3 regions of the Paenibacillus thailandensis genome follow, and region 1 is predicted to be linked to each of the others. Evidence: predicted binding sites of a transcription regulator. Region 1 holds the regulator's gene; each other region holds the start of a gene.
What was found. Region 1 encodes LexA, which represses DNA repair genes until DNA is damaged. Its sites were predicted from a motif close to CGAACATATGTTCG; they were not measured.
Positions count from the first base shown of each region.

Region 2: a site for LexA is predicted at 2,183-2,196, ahead of ACFSW5_RS04575 (YolD-like family protein). Genes of this name have one in related genera too.
Region 3: a site for LexA is predicted at 2,954-2,967, ahead of uvrB (excinuclease ABC subunit UvrB). Genes of this name have one in related genera too.

Region 1 covers NZ_JBHUMY010000006.1:86,401-92,880, reverse strand. Annotated here, with positions in the region: gene metH (methionine synthase) at 1-1,603, opposite strand, end outside; gene ACFSW5_RS05325 (1,2-dihydroxy-3-keto-5-methylthiopentene dioxygenase) at 1,749-2,294, shown strand; gene ACFSW5_RS05320 (HAD family hydrolase) at 2,392-3,180, opposite strand; gene ACFSW5_RS05315 (hypothetical protein) at 3,220-3,648, opposite strand; gene ACFSW5_RS05310 (DUF896 domain-containing protein) at 3,820-4,008, opposite strand; gene ACFSW5_RS05305 (LysM peptidoglycan-binding domain-containing protein) at 4,249-4,617, opposite strand; gene lexA (transcriptional repressor LexA) at 4,776-5,396, shown strand; gene ACFSW5_RS05295 (hypothetical protein) at 5,564-5,758, opposite strand.
Region 2 covers NZ_JBHUMY010000005.1:19,796-26,275, forward strand. Annotated here, with positions in the region: gene ACFSW5_RS04555 (acyltransferase family protein) at 1-409, shown strand, start outside; gene ACFSW5_RS04560 (DUF5052 family protein) at 444-728, opposite strand; gene ACFSW5_RS04565 (hypothetical protein) at 862-1,203, opposite strand; gene ACFSW5_RS04570 (hypothetical protein) at 1,621-1,812, shown strand; gene ACFSW5_RS04575 (YolD-like family protein) at 1,809-2,138, opposite strand; gene ACFSW5_RS04580 (ATP-dependent DNA ligase) at 2,405-3,259, opposite strand; partial or broken gene ACFSW5_RS04585 (LuxR C-terminal-related transcriptional regulator) at 3,983-4,180, opposite strand; gene ACFSW5_RS04590 (YhcN/YlaJ family sporulation lipoprotein) at 4,430-5,329, opposite strand; gene ACFSW5_RS04595 (LysR family transcriptional regulator) at 5,640-6,480, opposite strand, start outside.
Region 3 covers NZ_JBHUMY010000037.1:26,278-32,757, forward strand. Annotated here, with positions in the region: gene uvrA (excinuclease ABC subunit UvrA) at 1-754, opposite strand, end outside; gene uvrB (excinuclease ABC subunit UvrB) at 872-2,872, opposite strand; gene ACFSW5_RS22275 (PDZ domain-containing protein) at 3,659-4,960, opposite strand; gene ACFSW5_RS22280 (S41 family peptidase) at 5,046-6,480, opposite strand, start outside.

The DNA.
Region 1 (6,480 bases):
TCGTCTGGCATTGCGGCAGCTTCTCCTTGATGAGACGAATGCCTTCGATCGTCTCCTTCGCCGACCCGATATACTGCTCATCGCCCGTCCCGACCGGAAATACGAGCGGATCGAAAATAATATCCTCGGGCTGCATGCCGTATTTGTGAACGAGCAAATCGTGGGAGCGCAATGCGACTTCCAGCTTGTCTTCCCTGGTGATCGCTTGGCCGCGCTCGTCGATCGTGCCGACGACGGCCGCTGCGCCGTATTGATGAATGAGAGGAACGACGCGTTCGAACTTCTCTTCCCCGTCCTCCAGATTGATCGAATTGATTATGGCTTTGCCTTGCGAATATTTGAGCGCGAGCTCGATAACCTTCGGATCCGTCGTGTCGATGACGAGAGGCACCTTCACTTTCTTGACGACGAGCTCGAGAAACCGGCGCATATCTTCCGATTCCTCGCGGTCGGGATCCTGCAGGCAGACGTCGATGACGTGGGCGCCGTTTTTCACTTGGGCCCTCGCGATTTCCGCCGCCTCTTCGTATTTGCCTTCGGCGATCAGCCGTTTAAATTTGCGCGAACCGAGAACGTTCGTTCTCTCGCCGACCATGTAAGGCCGGTTCTCCGGCTCGATGTAGACGGCGTCGATGCCGGATACGGCCGGCGGATGCTCCCCTTGCGCCCGGCGCGGCGGATATTTCGCCATCGTCTCGCTGAGCGCCCGGATATGCTCCGGCGTCGTTCCGCAGCAGCCGCCCGCGATGTTCAGCCAGCCCTGCTGGGCGAAAGCCTCCATCTTGCGGGCCAGCGATTCCGGCGATTCGTGGTAATGCCCGTTCTCGTCGGGCAGCCCCGCATTCGGATAACAGCTGATCGAAGTCCGGGCGATATCGCTCAAAGTCCGGATATGGTCGCGCATAAATTCCGGTCCCGTCGCGCAGTTCAGTCCGATCGAAATCGGATTCAAATGCTCCAGCGACACATAAAACGAGTCGATGGCTTGTCCCGCAAGCGTCGTGCCCATCGGCTCGATCGTACCCGAGATCATGATCGGCAGCTCCTTGCCGCTCGTCTCAAACGCTTTGCGAATGCCGATGCTGCCGGCTTTTACGTTCAGCGTATCCTGGGACGTTTCCAGAAGCAAGGCGTCCACGCCTGCTTCGATTAACGCAAGAGCTTGCTCGTAATAGCTGTCGACCAGCTCGTCGAACGTAACGCCGCCCGTAACCGACAGCGTTTTGGTCGTCGGACCAAGAGCGCCTGCGACATAACGCGGCTTTTCGGGCGTCGAATAAGCCTCCGCCGCTTCGACAGCGAGCTTCGCCGCAGCCAGATTAATTTCTCGCGCTTTCTCCGGAATATCGTATTCGGCGAGCACGACGCTCGTCGCCCCGAATGTATTGGTTTCCAGAATATCGGCGCCCGCTTCCAAATATTGCTCATGGATCCGTTTGATGACGTCGGGTCTCGTCAAGACAAGCATCTCGTTGCAGCCGTCCAGCTCTTCCCCGCCGAAATCGTCGGCCGTAAGACCCGCTTGCTGGATCATCGTTCCCATGGCGCCGTCCAATATAAGAATCCGTTCTTTCATTGCTTCTTGAATCGTCGGTTTAGACAAGGCGTACACCCTTCCGCAAAATCGTTAACAATCAGTTTATCAGAATAAACTTGACGTGAAAAGGTAAACCATCGACAATATTACAAGAGTGAGCTATAATTAACAACAATAAAATTTAAATCCTATTGGAAAAGAGGGAATAAAGATGGCGCAAATCCGAATCCGCAACACCGGCGTACGCATCGAAGACGAACAGGAAGTGTTGTCCTTCCTCAACAATCAGAACGTTCTTTACGAGCATTGGGACATGTCCAAGCTCCCTGTCGAGCTGAAAGAAAAGTTCGTGCTTAGCGACGAAGAGAAACAGCAAATTCTCGCAACTTACGACGCCGAAATCAAGGACTTGGCAAGCCGCCGCGGCTACCAAATCTGGGACGTTATTACGCTGTCCGAAGCAACCCCGAACCTGGAGGAGCTGCTCCAGAAATTTGAAGCGGTGCACACCCATACCGAAGACGAAATCCGCGCGATTACGGCCGGCAAAGGAATCTTTATTATTAAAGGCTCCGAGGACGTAGGCTATTTCGACGTCGAGCTCGAAGCCGGCGACGTCATTTCCGTTCCGGAAAGCACGCCTCACTTCTTTACGCTGATGGATAACCGCAAAATTGTGGCCGTCCGCCTGTTTATCGAAAAAGAAGGCTGGATCGCGACGCCGTTCGAAGATCCGGAATTCGTCAGCTCGAAATAATCGATGATGCGAAAAATAAGAAACGGTATCGCCTCTTGGAACAAGAGGCGATACCGTTTTTTGTTGTTGTTCCGTATACAGCCTGCCGTTAGCCTGTCTACCTGTCGAGCAGCGTGAGCAGCTCTTCCAAATGTTTAATTTCATGCGTCGGAACGATCTCCGGGTCGGCCGGCGCTCCATGACGGTTGATCCATACCGAGGTCATGCCGATCGAGTTTGACCCTTTAATGTCGGTCGTCAGCTTATCCCCTACCATCATTCCATGCTCCGGTTCAATGCCAAGCTTCTCCAGCGCATGACGGAAAATGGACGAAGCCGGCTTCCCTTCGCCGAAGTTGCCGGAAATGACGATGTGGTCGAAATAAGGCGCCAATTCGGGAACGCCGTCCAGCTTCTCCTGCTGCAAATCCGGGGAACCGTTCGTAAGCAGCAGCAGCTTATATTCTCCTTTCAGCGCGTCCAGCACGCGGAACGTTTCTTCATATACAAGCGGACGGGAACGCCTTTCGGCGGGGAATTGCTCCGCAAGCCGCCCCCCCAGCTCCGGGTTATCGATGCCGAGAGCCTTCAAGCCTCGTGTCCACGCTTCCTTGCGATAGGTCGGCGCAAATTGCTCGAGCTTGCGGAATTGCTCATGCTCGCCTTTTTTAAACCGTGCCCACAATCCTTCAAACGGATTGATGCCGATCATTTTCGTAAACGGAAAAGCTTCAAACGCTTCGTATAGACTGCGCGCTTCCGCCCGGACCGCTTCCTCCAGCTTCAACGGATCGACGCCCGTCGCTTCGGAGGCGGCGTTGCAGGTGGCGGCAAACGCCTCCTTCACGCTGCGTTCATCCCATAACAACGTATCGTCCAAATCGAATAAAATCGCCTGCTTCGCCATAGTTCCGCAACTCTCCCATTTATGCTGTTAATATCGAATTTATTTCTCAAGCAGCTTGATGTGGTTCGCATTCGCAAACTCCCTCATCCGCGAGGCGATTTCCTCCGTCGGATAGCGGTTCATCCACTTGCTGAATATCCAATTGGCGCCTTTCGACGGCTCGATCATAATCGTGCCTTGGGACAACGTGATCGTCTTGATGTCCGCCGCTCTAAGCACTCTGTCTCTGCTCATTTTTCTCGTTTGGACATAATCTTTGCCTACCGCGAGGTAAGGGCGGCGAAGGAAGAAAAACAACGCAAGCACGATATAAGCGGCGACAGTAACCCACTCCATCGTATTGAACTCCTTCAACGTCATCATCGACAGGATGACATAGAGACCGATAAAGAACAGCAAAAACAGCGGCAGCAGATAGCTTCTGCCGACATAACGGTCAACCTTGGCCGCCCCGGTCGCAATGTGCATCTTGCCTTGCTTCTTTCGCTGTTTGTTTAAAGCCGACATATTTTTTTGGACTTTACGTTCCCACGATCTTGACAATGGACATCCCCCTACTGTTTATCTAAATTGCCGTTTGACGGCGTCATAACCGTTTCGCCAGCTCCCTCCGCCGTTCGAAAACCGATTACGCGTCGTTTAGGACTTCGAATTTCCGTCCCGGTCGTCAACGAATTCGATGGCGTCCAATTGCTGACGGAAATTGCGGCGGAAGTTTTCGAGGTATTTTTTTCTAAGCACGTCGCGCTCCGCCAGCTCGGCTTCGCTAAGCCCAACCGTCTTATGCTTGCGCGACAGCTCGTTGATTCGTGCGATAATTTGCTCCACTCTTACGCTCCTCTCCATGGTGTTAAGAACAGCTTTGCTGCCTTGTCTCTTTAATAAAATACTATTGTCTATTTTGACTTCATGCGAGCTTAATTGTCAAGGCGATGACAGGGCGAATACCTTACACCGAAAAACAAAAACGGCAGCTGTTCTCACATCCTTCCGGTGAGAGAACAGCTGCCGCCGATGCCGTATGCCATTATGAACGTCAACCTTTCGGAACGCTTGGCTCTTCGTCGTTTACCATTCCGGAATAACGATCGTTTGCCCCGGTCGTATGTCGGCCGTCTCAAGCCCATTGCGCTCCTTTAGAAGGAACACGAGCTTGCCGATGTCCTTATGACCGTCGCTATAATGAGATGCGATGTCCCACAACGTATCGCCGGCCGTCACGACGACGACCGTTTCCGACACGCTCGCTTCCTCAACCGTTCCGCTCGCGGCGTTCGTTGTAATCAAAAGGAAACTTGTAAATAATAAAGCGGCCGTCAGCGCGATGACGACAATCCGGATAAGCCGGTTCCCGGACGACAACCATGGCGATTTGACGCGATTATTCGCCTGCTTCTCATTATGTATTGTACGATAAAACGATGGATTCATAATCATTTATATGCACCCCAAACATTTGTTCTGATATGAGAATATCACGAACAAATGTTTGGGTCAATAGGCGATGCGAACTTTTGTGCCCAAGAACTTATGTTTGTACGAACTCCGGTTCTATGCTATAATTTTCTTATCAATATACTAATGGAGTGATTTCATTGTCCAAGCTTTCCAACCGACAGCACGCGATTCTTGATTTTATCAAGAACGAAGTTCGAGATAAAGGATACCCTCCTTCCGTTCGCGAGATCGGCGAAGCGGTTGGCCTCGCTTCAAGCTCAACCGTTCACGGCCACCTGGACCGGTTGGAGAAGAAAGGGCTGATCCGTCGCGACCCGACGAAGCCGCGGGCAATCGAAATTTTGGATCAGGACGATCCGATCGAAGCGATCCGGACGCCCGTTTCGCAAGTGCCGATTGTGGGGAAAGTAACGGCCGGGGTGCCGATTACCGCTACGGAGAACATCGAAGAATATTTCCCGCTGCCTGCGCATTTTGTCGGCGATGACGACGTCTTCATCCTGAACGTCGTCGGCGAAAGCATGATCGAAGCCGGCATCCATGACGGCGATTACGTCATCGTCCGCCAGCAAAGCACCGCATCGAACGGCGATATCGTCGTCGCGATGACCGAAGAAGACGAGGCGACGGTCAAGACGTTTTATAAAGAAAAGGATCATATCCGGCTTCAGCCGCAGAACTCATCCATGGAACCGCTCCGCTTGAAGAACGTCACGATACTCGGCAAAGTCATCGGCCTGTTCCGCGACATTCACTAATCGATTCAACGCTACAACGGTTCGTCTTTCTCCGGGACGAACCGTTTCACGTGCCAGCCTATTAACGGATACTCCGTTCGCCGCAACCATTCCCCAATCGATTATCTCCTTTGAACTTATAGCTTTACTTCGGGAAGACCTCCTCGTCCCCTCCGCCGCCTTACCTCTCATGCCCGCTTCTTTGTTATCAGCTCCATATCGACCACCCCGGACATATTAAATATGCGAATGGCTTTCGCCGAGAAACAGTATGCTTTAAAACGGCCTTCCTTGACCGAAATCACTTTTACATCCCGGATGCTCACCTGTTGTTTCCGGTCGACATAAATAAGCTGTACGACCTTGCCGATATAGTTCTCCACTCCGATCACTCCATACAAGAACGTTTGTTCTTATTATACACCAAACACATGTTCTGTATGCAACAAGAAGAAAACGCCAGTTCGCTTCAGACGTCACTCCTATAAGTGAACAAAAAAACACCTTTGTCGTTGAAATCTATTTGGACTATTGTAAGGCTGTAAAGCAAAACAGAAGCAGCGGAATAGCCAGGAAAGTGTGGATGTGTCGCAACTGAGGTTATTCATGGAGAATTCAAGAGCCGAAGGTTCGAACGCGAACGGCTTCTCAAAAATTTCAAGAGGGTTCGCCGCCGTACGGATAAACTACTCCAAAGTTGAAAAATTAATAATTACAAAAAACAAGAACAACATGATTAAACAAAACCAAATTAGATTTAAAACTAATGAAGCTATGGCATGTTTATTTTTAACAATGATGACTGACAATATTCCAAGGATGATGGATACAAGAGATATAGTAATGCTAAACACGGTGGAGAGAAAGATCGTTAAAAGAGATAAAGCACCGAGAATATAAGATAAACGAACCAACCAGTTCATTGTGACCCCTCTCTCGCCCGCACGACCAGTTGACGTGGTGAAGTTAAATCTATTTCTCCAAATGCTTTGCAGCAAATCCATTTCCACATGGAGTAACCAGACCAATATATCTATTAAGAATGCATGAACCGGCGGCATCTAAACATTTGGGGGCATCACGGGGCTGCAATGGATTCATTGCA
Region 2 (6,480 bases), on a different contig from region 1:
TATCTTGCTTTTTGCTCTGATCATTCCAGCGCTTTTATTCAGCGGGGATTACTTTAAACTGTTCCATTACAGTCTCGATATGAAAGTTCTTGAATACACGAGTTGGGTTATGGATCTAATCATACCAATCACGATGACACTCGCATTTTCGATAATTTGCTACTGGATTGCTCGAGCCAAATCGATTGCCAAGGTGTTTTCTTACATAGGGTTAATGTCTTTAACTATCATGTACATGCATTTCCCCATAAATTTGATCGCCGAAGAAGTGATCGGAAAACATGGTGCGATCCAGTTCTTACTGCTCGGGTGTATTGTTCCAGCAATCATACATTCGGTTCTCGATAAGATAACATTAGCCAAAGTGCTTTTTCTGGGTTCGGGAAACAAAAAGGCTTATGCCGCTTAAAACTTCGGAGGCCCCATCTCTACAGCGGGGTCTTTTATTTTTCTTCCACAACAACCGTTGCGTTGTAGATCAGCACGCGCTTCCCGTCCAGGTCGAACTTTACCTTGTTGCCGTACTCGTTTACTTCGACATCGAACCGGCCTTCGTAAGTCTTGATGATGTTGCCGTTCTGATCGTAGACCTCGGCGCGGCGCTCGAGGCCGTTGACGCTCGACTGGTAATCTTTTATCGAGCGTTCCATCGACTCGCTGCATCCGGCCAACGCAAATAAGACCGCCAGCGCGGTCAGGATAATGGCTATTCGTTTGATGGTTCTCACCTCCTTTTAGAAAATGAAAAAGCCACTCATTTTGAGCGGCTAAACAACTTAAGTCTTCTTTTAGTGTGAAATTTTTCAGCTTCTACATGGTAAAGTTTCAAAAGGCCACCACATTGGAATGCAACTCTCTGAGTTACCTTGTGAAAGTCCTCCATAAACTGCTTACATTTTTCGATATCGAAATTACTCTCAGGGCTTTCGGTAAGTTTGGACTTTTCATCATAGAATAAGAAAATTTCTTTACAAAAATCAAAAATAAAATTATGTTCGAGGACTTCTCATCATATAGAACAGCAACTAATTCATTATTTGCATTAATAATTTCATCAGTTAAAGCCAATACGATTTTATACTTCATTTTTTGTTTTGTTGGAAATTCTTTTTTGCTCTGGTGCCTTAGTGTGTAGAAAGCAACCCCAAAAGCCCCAAATGTACCTATAAGCCCTCCAGTAAAACCACCTAAATCAAAGTTCATTATTAATCCCCCTCTTATATGGACAGTAAGATTCGCTGTCAAAAGGGGAAAATCCTTTTGGTAAAAGAAAAGAAGTCGCTCGAACGAGCGTCTTCTTTAATCTCCATTACATTGACTCACAATCACCAAAAACATTAAGAACCCTAGCAAGATTACAATTAATTTTAGACAGCCATCCTTATCGTTTTTGGGTGGTGGCTGGTATTTCCTTTTCCTACGCCTACTTCGCACATAAGCATTTGCGACTTCATTCGCAAACCTGTTAGCAGCATAATCGAATGGACTTCTCATAATGAACTATTACTGCCGCATTTAGACTGTGCCAATATGATCATCCTCCTTTTCACCTAAAGCATTCGCCAATAGGAAGGAAATCCCTCTTTTGTGGCGAATTTTGTCAAAAGGAGGACGATGAACGTGAATCCAACGAGATATGATCTTAAGAACAATGCCGATTTCTTTTACGCTGTATACTGCGGGAAAACCGTTTATTATGTATCCGCCAGCCGGATCGGCTGCGGGCGAACTGACTTGTACACCGATGATTACGTGGTCATCGATGGCGAATATTTCTCACGCAAGGACTGCGAGTTCTTCGTCGACGCCTAATCCTCCACCGTCGCTCCCTCAACGTCCTGAACCTTGAACCATTCCCCGTCAACCATAAAGCGGCTGCCGAACTGATCTACGCGCTCCACGACGCCGCGCACGACCAGCTCCTCGAACGGATCATACATCCGCAGTTCAATCACCTTCCGCAGCTGAAGCGACTCGGCTACAGCCCGCGATATGAGCTCCCATTCGCTTTCGTCGAGCTCTACGCGCGGCCGGCGCTTCGACTGGATATAATGCTCGTTCAGCGCGGCCTTGTGCTCCGGCAGCATCATGCGGGACGACTCCCACATCCCATTGCCCTCCAACAGTTTTCTTTGCATGGTAAAGCACCTCCGTATCGATATCAACAGTATATAGTTTAAACCGAACGGATGTTCTTATACAGACTTGAATTTTTGCCAATTTTGGTTTATGAGCGACGATTTCCTGCGGCATCGTCGCAAGCCGTCCCGAGCCGAGCCTTAGCCGCTGGGATCGCGGCAGGATGGAGGAGAGACCCAAAGACGATGCCGGGTGTCCAATCCGGCAATCGCCCAGGTTCGGCGTAACAAAAAAGAACACCCTTAGGATGTTCTTGGAATAAGCATCATATAACAAAATCGACAAACTCCGGCGACCGCAGCATGCCGCTCTTGTACCAGTTACGGAAGCGGACCCGGGTGGTGATGACGGGCTGCACATAAACGAAGTTCCGGTCCTCACCGGTTACGATACTCTGCGCGATCCGGTAAAACGCCTTGCGGTGCGCTGCCGGCACGGCTAACTCGATAATGCCGACCGGGCGCCCGTTGTATCGGGCTAACCATCCGAATTCGTCCTTTCGGTAGCCGCCGATCTGCACGTCGGCGTAGGTGTAATTGATCACCTTCAGCCATTTCTCGCTGCGGCGCCCCTCGTAGGTGCTATCCTTCAGCTTCGCGACGATCCCCTCGAGCTTCTGCTGCTTGATCACGTCGAACAGTGCTTTCCCCGCCCCGTCCACGCGCAGTACCTTCCGGAAGTGGTCATTCTCACCGAGCACCGAATCGAGCAGTTGCTTGCGCTCCATCAGCGGTAGCCGGCGAACGTCGCGGCCGTCAACCTCGAGTACGTCGAATACGAAATACTGCACGGGCAGCCGTCGCATGGCTTCCTGTATCTTCGGCGCCTGCTTGATCCTGAACCGCTCCATAACCGTTTCAAAGTCAATGGTGCCCATTACCGGATCAACATATGCGGCCTCGCCGTCCAGAATCACGCTGGAGCAGTTCAGCGGCGGCGTATGAAGCTCGGGATATCGCTCGGTCACGTCATTGGCATGCCGCGTAAACAGCCGCAGCTCGCCATCCTTCTTGACCAGCAACAGCCGGTGCCCGTCAATCTTCGGCTCGAATATGTAGCGCAGATCGTCAAAAGGTTCTTCGATTTTCGTCAGGAGCATTGCTTCGGGTGCTGTGATCATGGTGTGTATCCTCCGTGTAGAATTCCGTATATCAATTCTACCATTGGAGGAAAAAGCGTGGCGTTGGTAATTGTTGCCCTGCAAAGGCTGCCAGGCAAAGCAAGAAGGTGTACCTCCTCGCCAGTTTCTCGGGTGCCTCCCGTCAGTGCAGGGCTGGCTGTTATGTATTCCCGCGTGGCTTAGCTGCTTCGGCATTGCCGATCATCGCGATTGCTCTCTGCCTTTGATGCAGACGCGGGAACATACAAACCGGTTCAGGCTTTTTACAGGGAGAAAACAGCACCGGAAACGCGAAACTCCCACGATAGAAATGAGCGGTAATTTATTACATGCGCCTACCGCCAATGCGCCATCCTCGGAGTGAGGCATCACGCGCCCTCGGACTATTGTCCTCAACAGGCATTCTCCAAATGGTTGGGGGGAGTTCAACCCCAATCGAACACACGCTCCCAAACGGACAGAAATGCCCTTTTGAGCGGCGAAATTTTTACCCGCCGGATTATGCGAGAAAATGTTCGCAACGCTTATTGAGCCATTCTGCGCGTTCTGAGAGCCAAAATTTAAGAGGACCCTGCCGAAGCCATCCCCGCAGTGCTACCTTTGCGACTTCACAGCCGGAAATAGGTACGTATGTGTGTCGGGTGCTTTTCGTTTGGTCCTCTCGCTAATAGGTGGCATTTGCAGGACGAAAAAAATGAATTGCATCAAAAATTGCATCAAGTTCATTTTTACGATTGCATCAATTTTTGATATGTGTGATTGAAAGTACATTACATTGGAAATATGATTTCGTACGGTCTTCTCGCTGATAAACAATTGCTGCGCAATATCTCTTGTCGTTTTGTCTTGTACCAACAGCTCAAATACCTCACGTTCTCGATGCGTCAGGATGAATTTGCTCTTGTGGTCGCTGCCTTTCAATGTGCGTCACCCCTCCTTGCCCGGGTTTTTATAGTTATACAAGGTCAAGGGATACAGTCAAATTATAGTATGAGCGGAGAAAGCAAGAGGTGCTGTAGCCGAGGAAAATAGGCGAATTGCCCGGTCTGTCGGGCGAATGCCGGTATCGCCTGAACCGAGGGGATAACAAATAGAAGAGCGGGGAATGACGGATGAGCCCCAAAGACAAAAAGCCTGTCCGACAAAGCTGGACAGGCATTCACAATCCAATTAATCGTAAATATAGCTCGGGCGTCTTTGCCCGGCCTCTCTGGCGGAGAACTGCCCGTCCGCTTGATACGGGAAGATCCGCTCCGCCATCGCGTTGAACTCGGCGATGTAGCCTTGGATCGGTTGACCCGCCCTAACGTCGGCCGCATAAGAGGCCAGCCGGTTCACGAAGTCGGCTTTGCCCGATACGTATACATGCGCGACGCTTGGTTTCATGCTTTTTACGACTTGCTCGATTTCCGCCTTCCGCTTCTCGGTCAGCTGCTCGTCCGCCCCGTCCCCGGCCGCTTGGAGCGAACGGTTCGCCTCCGTATTCGGACGGCCGCCGTCGGCGTTTGGACGCGGATCGTAGATGCCGTTGTTGCGGGCGTCGTACATGCCGTCGGTCCTGAAGTTGAAGCGGCTGCCCGCACCGTTCGTTCCGGTGCCGGCACCGCTTGTTCCGTTGCCCGCGCCCGGGATAAGTCCGGTGCCGTCCGCAGCCTCCGGACGGGTATAGCTCGCATTCGTTCGTCCTTGCGCGGCCGACTTGGCGGTGTAAGAGCCGTTTCCGCTGCTTACCCCGACATACGCGTTGCGATCGGTAAGAACAACGTAAGCCGCATCGTATCCGAATTTATCCTCGATCGTTTTCCCGATCGCATCGTTCATCTGAAAGCTGTAGTTCTCGTGCGTCCCGACAATATTGTTGCCGTTCAAGCGGCGGCCGTTAACCCGGTTCATCTCGTTCATCTGGTCGTCGGCAAACCGTTTGCTCATTATCGGATTGCCGTTTGCGTCCTCGCGAACCGTAAACGGGCGAACGTCGCCCAAATCGCGGTTGCCGAGATGCCCTTGGTTGGCGGCGCAGCCGGCAAGCATAACGCCTAATATGATAAGAATGGACCATTGTTTCATCATGCGCCATTTCACCCTTCTTTTAAGAATCATCGTTAGGTTGAGCAAGCGCAGTTTAAAATATGTGGCGGCTTAAGCCGGCCGCATGGCTGAAGTTCTTTCCATTTCCGGAGAAGTCGGAACGGCAAAATCGAAACGCTTATTCTTCTACCCAAAATTTCCGAAAATAACCGGTGCTTTTAGGGCACGGGACATGCCCTGGGTATTGCCCCTCCTTCACGGTCAAAGAGCCCCGAATCGCTTCGAGGCTCTATTTCGCTAATGGATCGCCGCTTGGGATGCCATGATGCTATCCGGCAGTGACAGCGTTGACCTAAAATCCCGCCGTTGTTATACAGTCGGCAAAAGCTGTGAATGCTTTACTATGAAATTGATCCTTGCGAGTGACCAGCCGCGTTGTTACAGACCCGTAACGTTCCGGAACCGTGTGCGCTTGAACCCGGTTGTCGCCAACAGGAACAGCCGAAGCGGTCATAAGCGTATATCCGATTCCCGCGCGCACGCAACTTAACATTGTCTCCAATGTGCTCACCTCGACAATGTTGGCTGGCGGCAGCCCCTCGCTGCGAAGCCAATCCTCGCTTGCCGACCGTAAAGGGCACCCTTTCGGGAATACGACCCATGCTGCGTTTGAATGGTCAGGGGCTGCGCCGGCTGCAGACAACAGAACGACCTCTTCCCGTATCTCATGAGCAACGTGTAGAGCCGACAAATCGAATTCGCCGGAGAGAAACGCTCCATCCAACTGGTAATTTAACACCTTTTCGTAATTTTGCGGCGATGTCCCGGTGACCAGCGACAAGGCGACTCCGGGATACTTATGCTGAAACTCGCTCAAGGCGCTTATAAAAGGTTCGGACGAAGCCATCGTCTCCACAACGCCGATTTCGAGCGGTCCGGAAGGGTAATCGGGTCCCTTAATGGCTTTCGTCATCTCTTCGACGGTACGAAGAATGTCTGTTGAATATTTATGAAAGAGGAGTCCTTTTTCGGTCGGTGTTACCCCTTTCGGATTCCTGACAAAAAGCTGTGTTTCAAGTTCGGACTCAAGTTTGCGAACCCGCGCTGTAATGTTCGATTGGACGTAATCCAGCTTTTCAGCCGCTCGCGTTATACTCCCCTCTTCTACAATCGCCTTAAATATTTTAAAGTCT
Region 3 (6,480 bases), on a different contig from region 1:
ATGCCAGATTGGAGCTGAACAACAGCTCCTCCTGATCGATAATATCGACGAGCACCCGGCCGTCCGCTTGCTTCAGCGCCGTCTCCAACGAATCGGCGAGACGCGTCTCGATGCCTTCCTTGACGACCAGCCGGTCGACGATGACTTCGATGTTATGCTTTTTATTTTTCTCCAGTTCGATCTTCTCCGACAATTCCCGCAGCTCGCCGTTCACCCGGACTCTGACGAAACCTTGCTTCTGAAGATCGGCAAGCAGCTTCGCGTGCTCGCCTTTGCGCCCGGATACGACCGGCGCCAAAATTTGCAGCTTCGTCCGCTCCGGATATTCCATAATCCGGTCCACCATCTGCTCGACCGTCTGCGAAGAAATTTCGATGCCGTGCTCCGGACAATGCGGCTTGCCGATGCGGGCGAACAAAAGGCGCAAATAATCGTATATTTCCGTTACGGTTCCGACCGTCGAGCGCGGATTGCGGCTCGTCGTCTTCTGGTCGATCGAAATCGCCGGCGACAGCCCGTCGATGGAATCGACGTCCGGCTTCTCCATCTGCCCGAGAAATTGGCGGGCGTAAGCCGACAGCGACTCCACGTACCGGCGCTGCCCTTCGGCGTAGATCGTGTCGAAGGCAAGCGAAGACTTCCCGGAGCCGCTAAGCCCCGTCAGCACGACGAACTTGTCGCGCGGAATGGTGACGTCGATATTTTTTAAATTATGCGCTCTCGCGCCTTTTATGACAATATGGTCGCTTGCCACAATGAACCCTCCTCCATCCTATATACCATAGCGGAATCCCAAGCCGCCCGTTCCGTCCGGCTGCATGCGTCCCGTCCTTATCCGTATCTCGCGCGCTGTCTTGGGTGCCGCCTATGCTCAGCCCGCTTCAGCCCGCAGCTCCATAAGCGCGTCCCGAAGTTCCGCGGCACGCTCGAACTGCAGGTTCTTGGCCGCTTCCTTCATTTCGGCTTCGAGACGCTGGATGAGCGACTGCCGCTCCTTCTTCGACAGCTTGCCCGCGCTTGCGTCGGCCAAATAATCCGCCTTCTGCTCGGCGACCTTCGTCGCTTCGATCACGTCGTGCACCCGCTTGCGGATCGTCTGCGGCGTAATGCCGTGCCGCTCGTTGTAGGCGATCTGAATGGCGCGGCGGCGCTCCGTTTCCTTGATCGCTTTGTCCATCGATTCGGTGATGTTGTCGCCGTACATAATGACCCGCCCTTCGCTGTTCCGCGCCGCCCGGCCGATCGTCTGGATAAGCGAGCGCTCCGAACGGAGGAAGCCTTCCTTGTCGGCGTCGAGAATGGCCACAAGCGATACTTCAGGCAAGTCGAGGCCTTCGCGAAGCAGGTTGATCCCGACGAGCACGTGGAACGTTCCGAGACGCAAATCGCGCAAAATCGCCATCCGTTCCAGCGTCTTAATGTCCGAATGCAAATAGCGGACTTTAATGCCGACGTCTTTCAGATAATCCGTCAAGTCCTCGGCCATTTTCTTCGTGAGCGTCGTCACGAGCACCCGCTCGTCCCGACCGATGCGCTCGCGGATTTCGCCAAGCAGATCGTCGATTTGCCCTTTGGTCGGCCGCACCTCGATGACCGGGTCAAGCAGCCCCGTCGGCCGGATAATTTGCTCGACCATTTCCGGGCAATGCTCCAGCTCGTACGGCCCCGGCGTTGCCGATACATAGATCATCTGCCCCGCCTTCTGCTCGAATTCCTCGAATTTAAGCGGCCGGTTATCGAGCGCGGAAGGCAGACGGAAGCCGTGCTCCACCAGCATTTCCTTCCGGGCCCGGTCGCCGTTGTACATCGCCCGCAGCTGAGGCAGCGTCACATGGGATTCGTCGATCACGATCAGCATGTCGTCCGGGAAATAGTCCATCAGCGTATAAGGCGTCGCGCCTCGTTCCCGGAACGTAAGCGGACCGGAGTAGTTCTCGATGCCGGAGCAGAAGCCCATCTCCGCCATCATCTCGAGATCGTACCGGGTGCGCTGCTCCAGCCGCTGCGCTTCCAGCAGCTTGCCGGCTTCGCGCAGCTCGGCGAGGCGCTCCTCCAGCTCCCGCTCGATATTTTCGATGGCGCGCTTCATCGTTTCTTCATGCGTAACGAAGTGGGATGCCGGGAAGATGGCGATATGCTCGCGTTCGCCCGTTATTTCGCCGGTCAACACGTCGATCTCGGTTATGCGCTCGATCTCGTCGCCGAACAGCTCGACGCGGACCGCCTTCTCGTTCGTGGAAATCGGGAAAATCTCGATGATGTCTCCCCGCACGCGGAACGTACCCCGCGTAAAGTTGATGTCGTTCCGCTGGTATTGAATGTCGACGAGCCTGTGCAAAATTTCGTCGCGCGACTTCTCCATGCCCGTGCGCAGCGACAGCACCAAGCTGCCGTATTCGGACGGCGAACCTAAACCGTATATGCAGGAGACGCTGGCGACGATAATGACGTCGCGTCTCTCGAACAGCGCGCTGGTCGCCGAGTGGCGCAGCTTGTCGATTTCGTCGTTGATGCTGGAATCCTTTTCGATATACGTATCCGTCGACGGAATGTAAGCCTCGGGCTGATAATAATCGTAGTAACTGACGAAGTATTCCACCGCATTGTCGGGGAAAAATTCCTTAAACTCGCTGCACAGCTGGGCCGCCAACGTCTTGTTGTGGGCGATCACAAGCGTCGGGCGGTTCAGCTCCTTGATGGCATTGGCGATCGTAAACGTCTTGCCCGTGCCCGTAGCGCCAAGCAGCGTCTGATGCCTGACGCCCGCCTTGACGCCTTCGACCAGCTTTCTTATCGCTTCGGGCTGATCGCCTTGCGGCGTATACGCCGACTTCAGCTCGAACGGTATTTCTTTCAGTTCCGGTCCCTTCACCTTCTCCTTCACCTCAATCCGATCAATTGTTGCTTGCTCTATCTTCTATCATTATTGCCAACGATTTGCGATAAATTAATAGGAATATATGTTCCTATCCATTATACCGTTCTATTACAGCAGTTGCAATGTAAAACAGTTTTTGGTCCTTGTCACGTTCTGGAAACGCAGGCGAAGCACTCCCGACTGGCACGGAACTCTTTTGCGCCGGTCGCAGAACTTTTCGGCCGGCTCTGATATCCGCGAACTGGCTGCGCAGACCGTCCTCTCGGTCCGGGATGACGGTTAACGAAGCCTACCGCGCTTATTTGCGTGAAATATCGCTTTTCCCAAAGTTAACGAACTCCGCCGGCGTTAATTGACCGTCAGGGACAACAAATACCGCCCCATACCGGAAATAACGATTCTGAAGTTCGTTAAAATTTCATCAGGCTAATTTTAGCGTAAATAGCGGCCGCTGGATTCGTTAGACACTGATCTGCCGGCAAAGCCTGTCGGAATAAAACGATCAGAACGCTTGACGGGGCTTGCTAGAAGCGACGAGGCGACTGCTTCCTATGGCGGGTTAAACTCGTACGATTATATTTAGAAAAAAACTCTGCCGTCCGTAATCTGGAACAGCAGAGCCCTTCTCTTCAACTGAACCTCGCGAGCGTTTCTTACCGGCAAGTTCGACGCTTCCCGCCTCGAAGCTTTGCCCGTTCTAACCGGCAAGCCGGGTCTTAAGCCCGTTCGCTCAGCCGAGCCCTCCCTCGCGAGCGCCCGGGCCAACGCTTCGCGTTCGCCTCAATCGGCCGAGCGGGCCTCCTGCCGGCGGGCCGCCGCCTCCCGCCGGTTCGCCGTGCGCGAGCGCTTCAGCAGCTCGAGGAGCGACGCCGGTCCCGGCGAAGCGTAATAAGTGGCCTGCTCGTCCGGCGCCAAAATCACGCCCAGCTGGTGATGCTCTCCCGCATACCGCGCCCTCTGCGCAAACTTCAGCTCGCCGGCGTTATTATAAACCTCCAGCCTGCAGAAGGCCGGGTTGATCTGCAGCGCCTCGTGCAGCTCCTCCTTGCTGCGCACCCGGACGCCGTTGACCTTGTGCACGATTTCGCCCGGAAGAAGACCCATGGCCGCAGCGGGCGTGCCCGGCACGATGCCGAGCAGGCGCAAGCCTCTTGCATCGTGGACGTAAAGCGGGCTGCGCGCCGCTTCCACCGCTCGGCTGCGCCAAATGATCCCTTCGTGCAGCGCCAGCGAAGCGACGGCTGCCAGCGGCAGCAGCGCCGGCACGTAAGCGGCCAGGAAAGCGAACGCCAATACTCCGGCGCTGTAGAGCAGCAGCCCTTTCGCAGCGTGCTTCGCTTTCTCGGACGGCAGCATCGAGCGGGTCAGCTCGCTGAAACCGATGACCATCGGAAGCGCCGCAACCTGCCAGCCTCCCTCCCAGCCTCCGCCCAGCAGCGGAGTCCACGGCAGCGGCGCCGTCTCGCTCCCGCCGCCCGGAACAAGAATAAACAAAGGAACAGGCCAAAAGCCTTGCAGCAAATACCCGCCGATCAGCTTGCCCCTCTTCCCCTCCATAAACAGCGGCATGGACAGCTTGTCTCCGCCCGTCCTCACGAGCAGCGCCTCCCCCAAGTGAAGCAGCGCCACCAGGATAAGCAGCCCCGGCATGTCGATCGCTTCAAGCGATCCGGCCAGCCTTCCGGCCAACCCCGAAGCATCCGCGAGCGGCGTCCAGCCGACCAGCCATTGCAGCAAAGCCAGCACGCCGGCGCTGTAGGCGAAGCACAAATAGCGAATGCGGAAGACCATCAGCACCGCGGCCGTGCTCCATAACCAGATCAGCGCTTCTTGCGTCAGCGCCGCGCCCAGAAAGGCCCCCGCCAAAGAGACGGCCGCCCCGGCCGCAAGCCCGGAAAGCGCCGCCCGCCCGAGCAAACCGGGCCATAGGTGAAGCTTAACCGCAAACATTTGGCGTTCCAAACGGATTTGCCTCATATATTGAAAAACCAGAAACAATACAGCTATATAATAATAAGGCTGCGTCAACAGTTGAAGGACCGCTTGTCCCCATTGCGTCAGCAAAGCTGTGCCAGCGTCCATTCCCCTCACTCCTCTGTTCCATGCCGTAAAAAAAGGCCGGCTCTGCGGACAGAGCCAACCTTTTTATCATTCGACACGAGCGTCGTCATTTCCTGCCTTCGGCTTTTACGGCCTCGATCGCCTTATGCAGCTGCGAATCGTTGTTCTCGTCCCTCAGCCACTTGATAACGGCCAGCTCCAGCGCTTGCGCCGTCTTCTTGTCTACGCTGCCGCTTGCCGGAAGGCCGGCGTCGGCTTGAAACTTCTTGACGGCCTTCTCGGTCGCTCCGTTGAAGTAGCCGTCCGTCCGTTCCGGATCGTAGCCGAGCCCCTTCAATATCGTTTGCAGGCTGCGCACCTGCTCGCCGAACGTATCGGCGACGATCGGCTCCGCCACGGCAAGCCTCGCGACGGAATTCAGCTCCGACGCAGGCGCTTTAATATCGGGTGCGATGCCCTTCTGATGAATCCAGCCGCCGTCCGGCGTCAGCCATTTCGCGATCGTCATCTTGACCAAGCTGCCGTCGCCCAGCGCTTTGTTGTAGCTCACCTGAACCGTGCCTTTGCCGAACGTCGTTTCGCCGACAAGCACGGCTCCCGCTTCCTCCTGAAGCGCACCGGCCAAAATTTCCGCCGCGCTGGCGCTGCCCTTGTTGATCAGAACGGCAATCGGATAATCCTTATGGCCCTCTCCGCCGGACAACGTCTGCTCCCGGTTGCCGTCGCGGTCTTCGATCTGAACGATGGGCTTGCCTTTCGGCACGAAATGCTCGGCCACATTGACGACGACCGGCAAGACGCCGCCGGGATTGTTGCGGACGTCGATGACGAGCCCCGTCATGCCCCCCTCATCCAGCTTGACCAGCTCTTCCTTGAACCGCTCAGCCGTATTCAGCGAGAACTGCCGAATCTCGACGATGCCGATTCCGTCGTCGCGGAGCTTGGCGTATACCGTCTCGACATCGATATCGTCGCGGATCAGAATAAGCTCCAGCGGCTCGGCATAGCCGGATCGTCGAATGGACAGCTTCGCTTTCGTCCCTTTGGGGCCGCGGATTAAACCAACCGCTTCGTTCAGATCAAGGCCTTCCAGCTTCTCGCCGTTGACCGAAAGGACAATATCCTTGGCGAGCAGCCCCGCCTTCTCGGCCGGAGAGCCTTTGATCGGAGCGACGACGACCACCTTGCCGTCTTCCATCGTCACTTCCGCGCCGATTCCGGTAAACGAGCCTTCGATGGAATCCGAGAACTGCTGCGCCGCCTCCTTTTCCATATATACGGAATACGGATCCTCCAAGGCAGACATCATGCCTTTGATCGCGCCGTCGACAATCTCTTCGCGGTCCACGTCCTTATAATACTTCGTCTCGATCAAATTCAAGACGGCATTAAGCTTGTTCAACTCGTCTTCGTTCAGCTGTTCCGGTTCGGCTTGCCCGGCTCCGGCCACAGCGGCCAAAGACGGCGCCAATGTCCGTTTAACGTCCGCAAACTTGCCCGTAACCGCCATCGTCGCCAGCGACGAGCCGATGACGGCCGCA